4 regions of the Staphylococcus simulans genome follow, and region 1 is predicted to be linked to each of the others. Evidence: predicted binding sites of a transcription regulator. Region 1 holds the regulator's gene; each other region holds the start of a gene.

Region 1 (3,224 bases):
TTGATTTTCCGATACCGTTCGGTCCAATGACTGCTAAATGATTTCCTTTAGTGATTTCCATTGTGATAGGTGCAATCACAGGCTCTGCATAACCGATTTCTAAGTTTCTAATATGGTATACGTCATTACCTGTATTACGATCAAAATCGAATTGGATATTAGCGCTGCGAGCATCTAACATCGGTTTATCGATACGTTCAATTTTTTCTAAAACTTTTCGACGACTTTTAGCCATTCCGCTTGTTGATGCACGTGTGATATTTTTTTCGACAAATGTTTCTAGTCGTTTAATTTCAGCTTGTTGACGTTCGTATTCTTGCATGCGTTTTTGATAATATTGATCACGTTGTGTGATGAATTTACTATAGTTGCCGACATAGTGTTGAACTGCACCGAGTGCGACATCGTAGATTTGGTTGACCGTTTTATCTAAGAAGAAGCGGTCGTGACTGATAATAACGATAGCACCTTTAAAGTAATTCAAATAATCTTCGAGCCATTGTGTTGTTTCCATATCTAAATGGTTGGTCGGCTCATCAAGTAATAATAAATCAGGTTCACTCAATAACATTTGTGCGAGTGACAAACGTGTTTTTTGACCACCGCTGAAATCATTTACTGAACGATTGAAATCTTCTTCGTTAAAATCTAATCCGTGTAAGACCGTTTTAATCTTGCTTTCAAATTGATACCCCTCTAAGCGTTCAAATTGGTTAGACAAAGCTTCATATCTTGCCATATGGTCTTTGAAAGTCTCAGATTCATATTCATCAGCATGATTGGCTAACCAATTAGTTTCCGCCTGCATCTCTTGTTCCATTTGTTTAAGATACGCAAAAGGTTTAGACATCTCTTCCCATACGGTATGGTCAGTATCTAAGGTCATTTGTTGTGTTAAATAACCGACTTTTAAATTTTTGATTTTCGAGACATTGCCGCTATCATAACCATCCACACCAGCAATGATTTTCATTAATGTTGATTTGCCAGCGCCATTTCTGCCGACAATGCCTATTTTTTCATGACTCTTTACTTCAAAGTGGACATCACTAAAGATTTCTTCCCCGTCGAAGGATTTTGAGACATTGTTTAGTTGTAGTAATATCATTCAAATTTATACGAGATTTGTCTATAAATATCTCGTAGTCCTCCTTCCTAAAAAGCGTCGCTTAGTTACTATTATAAGCGCAATTGACATGAATTCCTAACATATCACGCGAAATTAAAAGATTGAATATTTTATCAGAAATTTGTGTCAATACACATTTAATACAGACCATTAATTATGATTTGTTTTAAAAAAATGTGTTCAAAACAAAATTCTAATCGTATAATAGTTAGTACATTGCTGTAATTTACAAATGCAATTATGGATGTTTTAGTGTAATAAAGAGCGTATTCACTAAAATGTTGATAATACAGTCATTCCAATTTCTGAAATCATACGGTATACTTAAATAATAAAAAATGATTCCAGAAACAAGCTGAGTATTGTTGTACAGCATTATTAACTATGATAATACTATAATCTGCTAATAGTCGATAAAATGACTACTTTTCACAACTCCATGGCTAAATTAACATAACTTCATACGATTAAAAGTATAGTTTTATTATGGTTGAACTGAATAAAGTTTGGGATAGTAGTTAGAAAGATTTGGAGGAAAATAAATTGGCTAATCAAAACAATAAAATTCCTCGCGCGACTTTGAAACGATTACCCTTATATTACCGATTCGTGAATACCCTTCAAGAAAAAGGGATAGATAGAGTGAATTCTAAAACAATCAGTGAAGCATTGGATATTGATTCAGCTACCATCAGAAGAGATTTTTCATATTTTGGTGAGCTGGGTAAAAAAGGTTATGGTTACAATGTGGAGAGTTTATTAGAATTCTTTAAAGGCGAAATCAGCGAAAGTGATGTAATTCGTATTGGTTTAGTCGGCGTAGGGAACTTAGGGAAAGCATTGCTTTCATATAACTTCTCAATCCACGATGATATGGTGATTACAGAAGCGTTTGATATTGACGCGGATGTAGTCGGTACGCAAATTGGAAAAGTTGTAGTTAAAGACATGGATGCCATTCATGATATTTTGAAAAAAGGCAATTTAGATGTAGTGATTATCACAACACCTGGAAGAGCAGCACAAGAAGTTGCTGATCAACTTGTCGCTAGTAACGTAAAAGGTATTTTAAACTTTACACCTTCACGTATCGATGTACCTGATAATGTATCAGTACATCATATTGATTTAGGGGTAGAATTACAGTCTTTACTCTTCTTTATGAATAATATGAATCGTAAATAAAGAAAAGGAGTTTGCTTGAATTTTCATTCAATGCAAACTCCTTTTTTAGTTTAGGCTTTTTGAACTGTAATTGTCCAAGAAGCGTCTCCTAATTGTTCGTAATTTGTTACAGGGTAAGATTTTTCAGCTGCCCAGTTTGGGATAGCTTCTGTCGCTTGTGTGCAGTCAAAGTCAATTTTCAATTCGTCTCCGACTTCTAATTCTTCCATTTTCTTCTGTGCTTCGATAAGAGGGAAAGGACAAACCATTCCGACTGTTCCTAGTTCGTATACCATAGTTTCATTCTCCTTTGTTTAAAACTTTTTATTCGTTATGGCTATTTTAACTTAATTATGATTGTGTTGCAGGTCTTGAAGCAGTTGTTTTAGCAGGTGCTTTACGTAATGCTTTCATTGGTTTAATAAAGATAAAGTAACTCATTAACCAAGTACCTAAAATCATTGATGCAAGAGCAATCCAGCCTTGCCAAGATAATGCTGCTGTTGCAACTAAGCCGTTACCAATTGAGCAACCGCCGGCAACTGAAGCGCCGAATCCCATTAATGCACCGCCGATAACACTATTTCTTAAAGTCTTTTTATCTGGTAATCTCCAAGCAAATTCACGTGAACCTTTAGCTGCAATATAAGATCCAATGAAAATACCTAAGACTAAGAATACACCCCAGTCTAAGAATGATGTTTTACCTGTGATGATAAATTGTACTAAATTTGAAGAAGGTGTAGTGATACCTAAACCACCTTCACGGCCTGCTGAATAACTCATTGGCCAAGCAAGTAACGCAATTAATCCAACAATAATTGCTGCTACGAATGGGTGGAATTTCTTTTCAAAGAAGAAGTGACGTACACCTGTGAATTTTTGTTTTAATTTAGGGACTGCAATTTTCGGTTTAGGTTTACGTACTGTT
Region 2 (3,224 bases), 470 kb from region 1:
AAGCAGAGCTTGATGATTATGAGAATAGTTTTGATACATGTGGTATCAAGGAGACGACAAGTGGTTAAAAAGCAAAAAAGAGAGAAGGTCTGGGGAAACCTTCTCTCCATTACAGTGATTTTAGAAATGAAGGGGAATCATTTCTAGTACTTGTAATAACAATATCAATTTTTAAGGAGTTTACTCATTGTTCAATACACTCAGGGGAAAGTGTATTGAGACTAACCATTTAGTATATTTCTATCAGAGTTCATCAATATGATTGGTTATCATTCTTATTACTTACTTTGCCTACAATTTTTAAGGAGTGGATTGAGCATGTATGACATGCAGACGTTGAATCCTCTGTCATCCAATCTATCTGTTTCATGAATGCTCAACTTTTGAATATACCTACGACTCATTTTTAGAGATAAGCTCGTGCATTCGATTCATATTATCGGGGCACATCATTCCTTACAGCCGCTTACGAAAGTTGGGAGTATACTAAGTAAATGGTTGGGGAGCCACTTACTTTAAAATGCAGCTGTTTTGAAATTTTGTTGTTAATTTGATGTATCAGGGGAAACACATCAAAGTTTAATATGATTCGAATATGTCAGCATCGAAATTAGGATGGGGTAATCCTGTCTTCGTTTTCGCTTATATGAGCAACTCACCTCCTGAAATATACTAAAATTGATACATGTTTCTTTAGGATGCGGGGAACATCTTTAAAGAAATATGCAGCAACATGACAGAAATCCTACCACGGTGTTCCTGCCAATGACATTTCTAGGTTGTTGTTCTGAGATGTACTCGTTCACTGTAAAGCGTCGCATTATCGTAAAATAATGCCGCCAAATTAAAATATTAAATAGATAGCGTTGTTTAAAGCGCTCATCTATCTGTTGTTCGTGTCTCAGGGGTCTCTTGAACAACATTATCGCTTGAAACAACTTTGTTATCTATTTCACATACTACAATAACATGAGTTGTGGTTAAAATCACTATAAATGGTGCATAACTTTTTAGAGTTGTGACGTTATTGTGAAACTGTACAGTTTACTGTTGTACTATGTAAGCGCTGTACCACCACAGAATGATTGTATACAATACGGAATGTTGTGTTTCTTCCTATTAAAATAAGAAATGAGCGTCGTTTGTGTATATAGGACAAGGGTATAATAAATATAAAGTGCTGATTATTGTTTGAAAGGAAGGATGCTTGTATGGCAATCAAAGTAAAACGCATTTATGATGACAAAGCAGAAGACGATGGTGTACGTGTATTAGTGGATCGAGTTTGGCCACGTGGTATTTCAAAAGAAAATGCGAATTTGGATGAATGGTTAAAAAATATCGGACCGACAAAAGAATTAAGAGAGTGGTTCAACCATGATGCAGATAAGTTCGAAAACTTTAAAAAGAAATATATCAAAGAACTTGAAAACAATGATGAACAAAATGAAGAACTCAAAACATTAGAAGGCATGGTTAAAGATGCACGTAAAGATGTGATTATTCTATTTGGCGCTAAAGATGAAAAACATAATCAAGCTGTTGTCTTACAATCTTATTTGAAAGATCAAGGATACAAGTAACGTTAAATTAACCAGTAATCATTGAATAAATATTGAAGCAATCCAGTAATGCATATAACGCTTTACTGGATTGTTTTTTATTTGCAATTAAAAATTTACTGTTCTAATACAGTGATTTTTGAATGTAACACTTAATCTAACAGAGTCACAACCTTGACACATGTTTATTAAAACGTTTTCATATTTTAGTGATTTATTTCACAAGTCAATGTATAATAGTATGTGAAAAGGTGAACAAACAATAAACCTAAAATACACATTATCCATGGAGGGATATCAATGATTGAACCAAAATCAAGAAAACAATCAGCATGGGCAGGATTTGAGACTGGCAAATGGACTTCAGAAGTGGATGTTAGAAACTTTATTCAATTGAACTACACAATGTACAATGGCGATTCATCATTCTTAGAATCACCAACACGTGCAACAAGTGATTTATGGAAACAAGTTATGGAATTATCTAAAGAAGAACGCGATCGTGGCGGCATGTGGGATATGGATACTAAAGTTGCATCAACAATCGTTTCACATGATGCAGGCTACTTAAACAAAGACACTGAACAAATCGTAGGTGTTCAAACTGAAAAACCATTCAAACGTTCAATGCAACCATTCGGTGGTATTCGTATGGCGAAAGCAGCTTGTGAAGCATACGGTTATGAATTAGATAAAGAAACTGAAAAAATCTTTACTGACATTCGTAAAACACATAACCAAGGTGTATTCGATGCTTACTCTAAAGAAATGTTAGCTTGCCGTAAAGCAGGTATCATCACAGGTTTACCAGATGCATACGGACGTGGACGTATTATCGGTGACTATCGTCGTGTAGCATTATATGGTGTGGACTACTTAATTGAAGAAAAAGTAAAAGACTTCAATAACATGTCTACTGAAATGGACGAAGCAACAATCCGTTTACGTGAAGAATTATCTGAACAACACCGTGCATTACATGAATTAAAAGCAATGGCTGAAATGTATGGTTATGACATCAGCAAACCAGCTACAAACTTCAAAGAAGCAGTTCAATGGTTATACTTTGCATACTTAGCAGCAATCAAAGAACAAAACGGTGCTGCAATGAGTTTAGGACGTACTTCTACATTCTTAGACATCTATGCAGAACGTGACTTACAAAATGGTGACATCACTGAACGTGAAGTACAAGAAATTGTGGATCACTTCATTATGAAATTACGTCTTGTAAAATTTGCAAGAACACCTGACTACAACGAATTATTCTCAGGAGACCCAACTTGGGTAACTGAATCAATCGGTGGTGTAGGTATTGACGGACGTCACATGGTTACTAAAAACTCATTCCGTTTCTTACACACATTAGATAACTTAGGACCAGCTCCAGAACCAAACTTAACAGTTTTATGGTCACAACGTTTACCAGAAAACTTCAAAACTTTCTGTGCTGAAATGAGTATCAAATCAAGTGCGATCCAATACGAAAACGATGACTTAATGCGTGAAAGCTATGGCGATGACTATGGTATCGCATGTTGTGTATCTGCAATGCGTATCGGTAAACAAATGCAATTCTTCGGTGCACGTGCTAACTTAGCGAAAACTTTACTTTACGCTATCAACGGCGGTAAAGATGAAAAATCAGGCAAACAAGTAGGT
Region 3 (3,224 bases), 330 kb from region 1:
CAAATCACTTCTACAAGCTGATATGTATCGGTATCGGCAGTTACATCTTTATCCAAGCCTTCGTTAATATCGGCGGTGTTTCAGGTACCATTCCTTTAACAGGTGTAACCTTACCGTTGCTCAGCTATGGCGGTTCATCGATGTTAAGTGTCAGTATTGCATTTGCAGCATTGATTATGACGACACGTAAAATTAATCGTGAACGTACCGCACACACTAAACTTCAAGCAATTAAATAACATTCAAAGCAGGACAAATGTAAGTCTATCACCTTTCTCTTGTCCTGCTTTTTAATATGACTAAGGACCACTAACATTCATCTATTAGTGGTCCTTACGTCTTCAATATTTACATGTTCATTCATCCATACCGTTCTTATTTAGCTGCAAGCGAACGGTTTCTCTTGCCTAAATGCCACATCGTGATAAACGCAATCACTCCGAATAATGCTAAGAAGATGAAAGCTAAGTGGCTTGTTCCTGTTAAGCTTGTCACATACGTAATCACTAATGGTGGGAAGAATCCTCCAAGACCACCCATCATTGATACGATACCGTTTGCGACACCTGCTTCTTTGTGGAAGTAATGCGGTACTAATTTGAATACTAAACCGTTACCGATACCTGCACATGCACTGATTGTTAAGCATCCAATTGTAAATAATAAGATACCATCAGAAATACCTAATAAGACAGCACCGATAATCATAATAATAAAGTCGACTTTTAATGCCATCACCGCATCAATTTTGTCCCCGATGATACCACCAAGCGGTCTAAGTAATGTCGCAATCGCGATAAAGACCCCTGCTCTGATTCCTGCGTCTACTGAAGTCAAATTAAAATGATCAACTAAGTATTTAGGTAAGAAGATACCAAATGCTACGAAAGAACCGAACGTAATGAAATACCATAAGCTTAAGTAATATAAACGTAAGTCTTTTAATAAATCTTTCGCTTGTGCTACAAATGGAACCTTAACTTTAGGTTCTTTAGCATCTCCTAAGAAGAACATTATGATTGCGAATACTGCCATTAAGATTAAGTATAATCTCACTGTTGATTGCCAACCGATAACACCTGCTAATGGTGGTGCTAAGAATGAAGATACGGCTGTCCCTAAGTTACCCATACCGTAAATACCATTCGCTAAACCAACTTTTTCTTTAGGGAAATATTTAGGTAATGACGTTACCCCAACTGAGAAAGTCGCACCTGCTACCCCTAAGAAGAAGCCTGCAATCATTAACATGTTAACTGATGTTGCTGAACTTAATAAAAAGATAGGTACTAATAGAATAATAAAACTTGCGAAGAAGACCCATTTTGCGCCAATAACGTTTGTTAAATAACCGAATGGGATACGAAGAATAGATCCTAAAATAACTGGTATTGCGAGTACAATTGAAACTTGTCCGCTCGTAATTTTAATGTCTTCTGAAATCAGCGGCATCAATGGTGCAATGATACTCCATACCATGAAGCCGGCAACCAAACTCAACGTTTGGATGGTTAACTGTAAACCGCCTCTAGATTTGTTCATTTTTTTCACCCTAACATTACATTTTCATATCATATTTAATAAGAGCAGCAGTATCCCCCTGATGTGTTTTTTGAGTCGAAGTTATTTTATTCATCAGTTAAAGATACTGCTTACACTTAATAGTGTATTATTTAGGTGAATTATTGAACATAAGGGCATTCCCTTAAAACATTCGGCTTTTCCCTAATCCCTCTATTTTAGTTAAAATCAGCATGTTAAAGGCTTTTTTCATCACAATTTTTTCACATATTAGTCACATACTATTCAAATTGTTCGACTTTAAATTAAAAAAAAGAACTCATCTATTTTGATGAGTTCAATGTCATTCCTATTTAAAAATCAAGCAATTTTTTCTTTAAGGCATACTCCACTAATTCTGGTTTAGATTTTAATTCTAACTTCTGCATAATATGTGTTTTATGTGCTTCTACAGTTTTCACTGAAATAAATAATTTTTCTGCGATGTCTTTATTCCCATAACCTTTGGCAATTAAAGGCAATACTTCTAACTCGCGTTTAGATAAAATACGAAACGGATCATTCGTATTTTTGCCATCTTGGTCAGAATTATTCACAAATTCATTGACCAATGATGTCGTCATTTTAGGGTCAATATAAGTGTCGCCGCGATAAACCGTACGCACAGCTGAAATTAATTGTTCATCTGGTGCGTTCTTTAAAATATAGCCTTTCGCGCCATTTCTTAAGACATGGAACAGATATTCATCATCATCATACATCGTTAAAATAAGTATTTTTGTTTCAGGAAAACTTTCCATAATTTTACTTGTCGCAATCAAACCTGACTCCCCTGGCGGCATGCTTAAATCCATAATTAACACGTCAGGGCGATGCTGCATCACTTTTTGGTATGCTTCAACACCCTCAGCAGCAGTATCTACGACTTCCATATCCTCTTGGAAATTCAAGATCATAGAGAAGCCCGTTCTCACCACTGCGTGATCATCTGCAATAACAATTCTCAACATCAAGTCTCCTATCGTTTATCAGTTATTGGAACTTCTAACGTCACTATTGTACCACGTCCCACTTGTGAATCAATATTAACTGAACCATTGACTAATTCAGCACGTTCATTCATGCCGAATAATCCTAGGCCGGTTCCTTTGGCTTTATCACCTATATTGAATCCTGTACCGTGATCGCTCACTTCAGCGATAATGGACGCTTCTCCTAAGTGTAAGGAAACGTAAACTGTGTCTACTTGTGCATATTTCAGCGCATTGAATAATGCTTCTTGTACCACACGATAAACTACCGTTTCGATTTCGCTGTCAAAACGTTGTGCCGAAAAATCAGTATGATACGCAATATGCACACCATAGTTCTTCTCGAACTGTTTAAAGTAAGAGCGGAAAGCAGCGTCTAGTCCTAAGTCATCTAATGAAGATGGGCGCAGCTCTACAGATAAATTACGGACATCATCGATTAAACGTGACATAATGCCTTCAATACGCTTAGAATTATCAACCATTTCATCTTTATCTTGTTGATACTTTAATAAACGTAATTCAACGTCTACATTAATCAATTCTTGGACAATACCATCATGTAATTCTCTGGAAATCCGCTTACGTTCATTTTCTTGTGCTGAAATTGTTTTTTGCATCATCAAACGCTGATAACGTTTATCTTGTCGTTCAATCTGAGGAGAAACATTG
Region 4 (3,224 bases), 1.2 Mb from region 1:
CAAGGTTGAAGATATAATCACATCTTCAACCTTGTCTGTTTAGTTTTATAAGATATTCACGCTAAATATAAAGTTAAATTAGCCTTGTTGTAATTGTTCGCGACATTTTTCGAATAAAACGTGGTTTTCTAAATGTACATGTTGTAATGTCGCATTTTCTAACGCAGCTAAACGAGTGTACACTAAACGCCATGTTCCGCAAGCTTCGATAGGCGGTTGGAAATCATTCGTAATTTCATCCATTCTACGTAACAAGTTACCTGTACTGTCATGATCTGCAGTTAAATCTTCGATAATAGCTTCTACGTTATCAACATTCTCACCATTCGCAAATGCGATAAGTTGAGGGAAGTCTTTTTCATCCTCTTTTTGTGTATGTTCTAACATGTTGTTTTTAAATGTTGTATATAAATCTTTTAATTCTAACAAGTACTCATGACTTGGACCGTGAACTTTTGCGAGTTTAGTCACATAAGGCGTTAAGTTTTTGAACTCTTCTTTCATTGGTTCGTGGTATGCATCTTGGATGTATTGAATTAAAGAAGGGATGCTTAAATATTTAGGATTTAAGCCTTGTCCTCCGGCATTTTGTTTACTTGCTTCATCAAGTTCAGCTAATAAATCTTCTAAAACAACTCTTTTTTTATCTTTCGCAGCTTCTTCAATAGAAACTTGGCCGCCACAACAAAAATCTATACCAGAACGTTTGAAGATATCAGCAGTTTTCGGATAGTCTGTCACAACGTTCGCTACAATATCAGTTTTAGTAATCATAATATACGCTCCTTTTCGACTCATCTCTATTATAAGAAGAATAGTGATAAATAAAAACAAAAAGTGTTCTAAATTAAAAGTATTATTGTAATCTTCATAAAAACTTCAAGAAAATTTATTGTAAATTTACCTGTATAGAGATTAAAGTAACTCGAAGAAGGGGCGTTTATATTAAAATGCACAAGAAAAATATTACTTTAGATACTATAAGTGTAAATAAACCGTAAACCAATCATTTGTGACAAATTTCTGAATAATTGAAAATGATTCCCAATATCAGTAGATTAATGAAAAATATTAAGAAGGAGAGACCATACCGCTTATTAAAATATTTGTAGAACACAAAGTTTGCTTAACAATAAACATATTAAAATAAAACTAAAATCGAAGAAAACAACAATTTATGTATAAATACATTTATGACAAAATTAAGAACTAATTGAGAATGATATTTACTATCAATTGCAGTAGGCGTATTCTGAAGTTGAGAGTCGAAGTTACTGAGGAGAGAAATCGGGATGAAAAATCCATACAGTAGATTGTCGAAGGTCTTAGTAACAATATTAGTCGTCGTATTCGGTATTTTGCTAGCTGGTGGTTGGTTGATATTTAAAAATGAAGCGCCTCGTCCAACAAAAGTGGTGAATGAAAGTGGACAGACGGTCATTTCTAAATCCGAACTAATCAGTGGTCAAGCTATTTATGAAAAATATGGATTGACGGATTATGGTTCATATTTAGGAAACGGATCTTATTTAGGTCCTGATTATACTGCAGAAACATTGCATCATTATTTAAAAGGGATGCATTACTATTATGCTGAACATCTTTATGATAAACCTTTTAAACAATTAAACCAAATGCAGAAAGCAGGCATTGAAGACAAAGTTAAAAAAGAAATACGGGTGAATCGCTATTCAAAAGCTAAAGATGAACTTGTATTAACAGATGCACAAGTTGCAGGCTTGAATTATGTCAGAGATTATTATCATAAAGAGTTTGTGAATAATCCCAAGCAAGCAGGGTTACCACAAAATATGATTGATCAAATCAAGACAGATGATTATATGGTCAAAGGGAATAAAATTGAGCATTTGAGTGATTTCTTCTTCTGGGGTGCATGGTTATCTTCAACAGATCGTCCAGATAGAGATTTCTCATATACAAACAACTGGCCATTTGATGAACAAGCGGGTAATACAATGCCAAGTGAAGCATTGATATGGTCAGCAATTTCCGTTGCGATATTAGTCGCTGGTGTTGCGATTATTATTTACTTTCAAAGACGTTATCAATTCGACATGGAATCAACATATGATAGTGAACGTCGTTTACCTGAAATTAAAATTCAAGATACAATTTCATCAAGTCAGGCCAAAACAGCCAAATACTTTGTGATTGTGATGGTGCTGTTTTTAATTCAAATCTTATTAGGTGAATTAATGGCCCATTATTATGTGGAAAATGAATTCTTTGGTATTCCGCTTCAAAAACTATTCCCATTCAACATTGCGAAGACATGGCACTTGCAGTTGGTGATCTTCTGGGTGGCTACAACATGGCTTGCGACAGGGATCTATATTGTGCCGAGGGTGCTCGGTAAAGAGCCTAAACATCAAGGTAAATTAGTCGATATCTTATTCGTCGCATTATTGATTGTTACTGGCGGTAGTATGATAGGTGAATGGGGCAATATTCTTGGTTGGATTAACGATAAATGGTGGTTATTCGGTCATTTCGGTTGGGAATATATTGAGCTTGGTAAATTCTGGCAAATTTTATTTATCATCGGTATGGTGCTATGGATGATTATTTTAGCCAGAGGCTTCATCCCAGCGATTAAAGATGGCAGTGAACAACATCGTAAACGTTTAATCTTGCTCTTGTTTATTGGCGCAATCGCAATTCCAATGTTCTACTTAGCATCACTCTTTATTATGCCTAACTCACATGTCACTTTCGCAGATTATTGGCGTTGGTGGATTGTACACTTATGGGTAGAAGGCATCTTTGAAGCTTTTGCGGTTATTTTAATTGGTTTCTTAATGGTAGATATGAAATTAACGACAATACATTCTACAATTCGTGCATTGTACTTCCAAATCATTTTATTACTAGGTACAGGAATTGTAGGAATGGGGCACCATTATTACTGGCAAGGCGACCATTCAATTTGGTTAGCATTAGGTTCAAGCTTCTCTGCTTTAGAAGTTGTACCGTTATGTTTATTAATTTGGGAAGCTTACACCCATTATCGTGTTTATAAATTCAGTAAAATTGAATTCCCATACAAAGGTACATTCATCTTCTTAGCTTCTACAGGATTATGGAACGCAATTGGTGCGGGTGCACTAGGATTCTTGATTAATGCGCCAGCCATTAACTACTTTGAACACGGAACACAGTGGACATCTGCGCACGCACATGGCTCAATGGCCGGTGTGTATGGT

What was found. Region 1 encodes Rex, which represses fermentation and respiration genes when NADH is low (regulators of the CRP and FNR family bind a similar motif). Its sites were predicted from a motif close to TTGTGAAATATTTCACAA; they were not measured.
Region 2: the regulator Rex is predicted to act here: its motif matches at 1,770-1,787, upstream of pflB (formate C-acetyltransferase).
Region 3: the regulator Rex is predicted to act here: its motif matches at 1,676-1,693, upstream of MUA87_RS02770 (nitrate/nitrite transporter).
Region 4: the regulator Rex is predicted to act here: its motif matches at 1,011-1,028, upstream of MUA87_RS10640 (nitric-oxide reductase large subunit).

What each region holds. Positions count from the first base shown of each region.
Region 1 covers NZ_CP095100.1:1,014,832-1,018,055, forward strand. The annotation lists gene MUA87_RS04515 (ABC-F family ATP-binding cassette domain-containing protein) at 1-1,108, opposite strand, end outside; gene MUA87_RS04520 (redox-sensing transcriptional repressor Rex) at 1,673-2,314, shown strand; gene MUA87_RS04525 (sulfurtransferase TusA family protein) at 2,365-2,589, opposite strand; gene MUA87_RS04530 (YeeE/YedE family protein) at 2,645-3,224, opposite strand, start outside.
Region 2 covers NZ_CP095100.1:542,536-545,759, forward strand. The annotation lists gene MUA87_RS02145 (DUF488 domain-containing protein) at 1,212-1,583, shown strand; gene pflB (formate C-acetyltransferase) at 1,863-3,224, shown strand, end outside.
Region 3 covers NZ_CP095100.1:684,758-687,981, reverse strand. The annotation lists gene MUA87_RS02775 (FtsW/RodA/SpoVE family cell cycle protein) at 1-239, shown strand, start outside; gene MUA87_RS02770 (nitrate/nitrite transporter) at 376-1,542, opposite strand; gene nreC (nitrate respiration regulation response regulator NreC) at 1,875-2,528, opposite strand; gene nreB (nitrate respiration regulation sensor histidine kinase NreB) at 2,540-3,224, opposite strand, start outside.
Region 4 covers NZ_CP095100.1:2,262,075-2,265,298, reverse strand. The annotation lists gene scdA (iron-sulfur cluster repair di-iron protein ScdA) at 79-774, opposite strand; gene MUA87_RS10640 (nitric-oxide reductase large subunit) at 1,287-3,224, shown strand, end outside.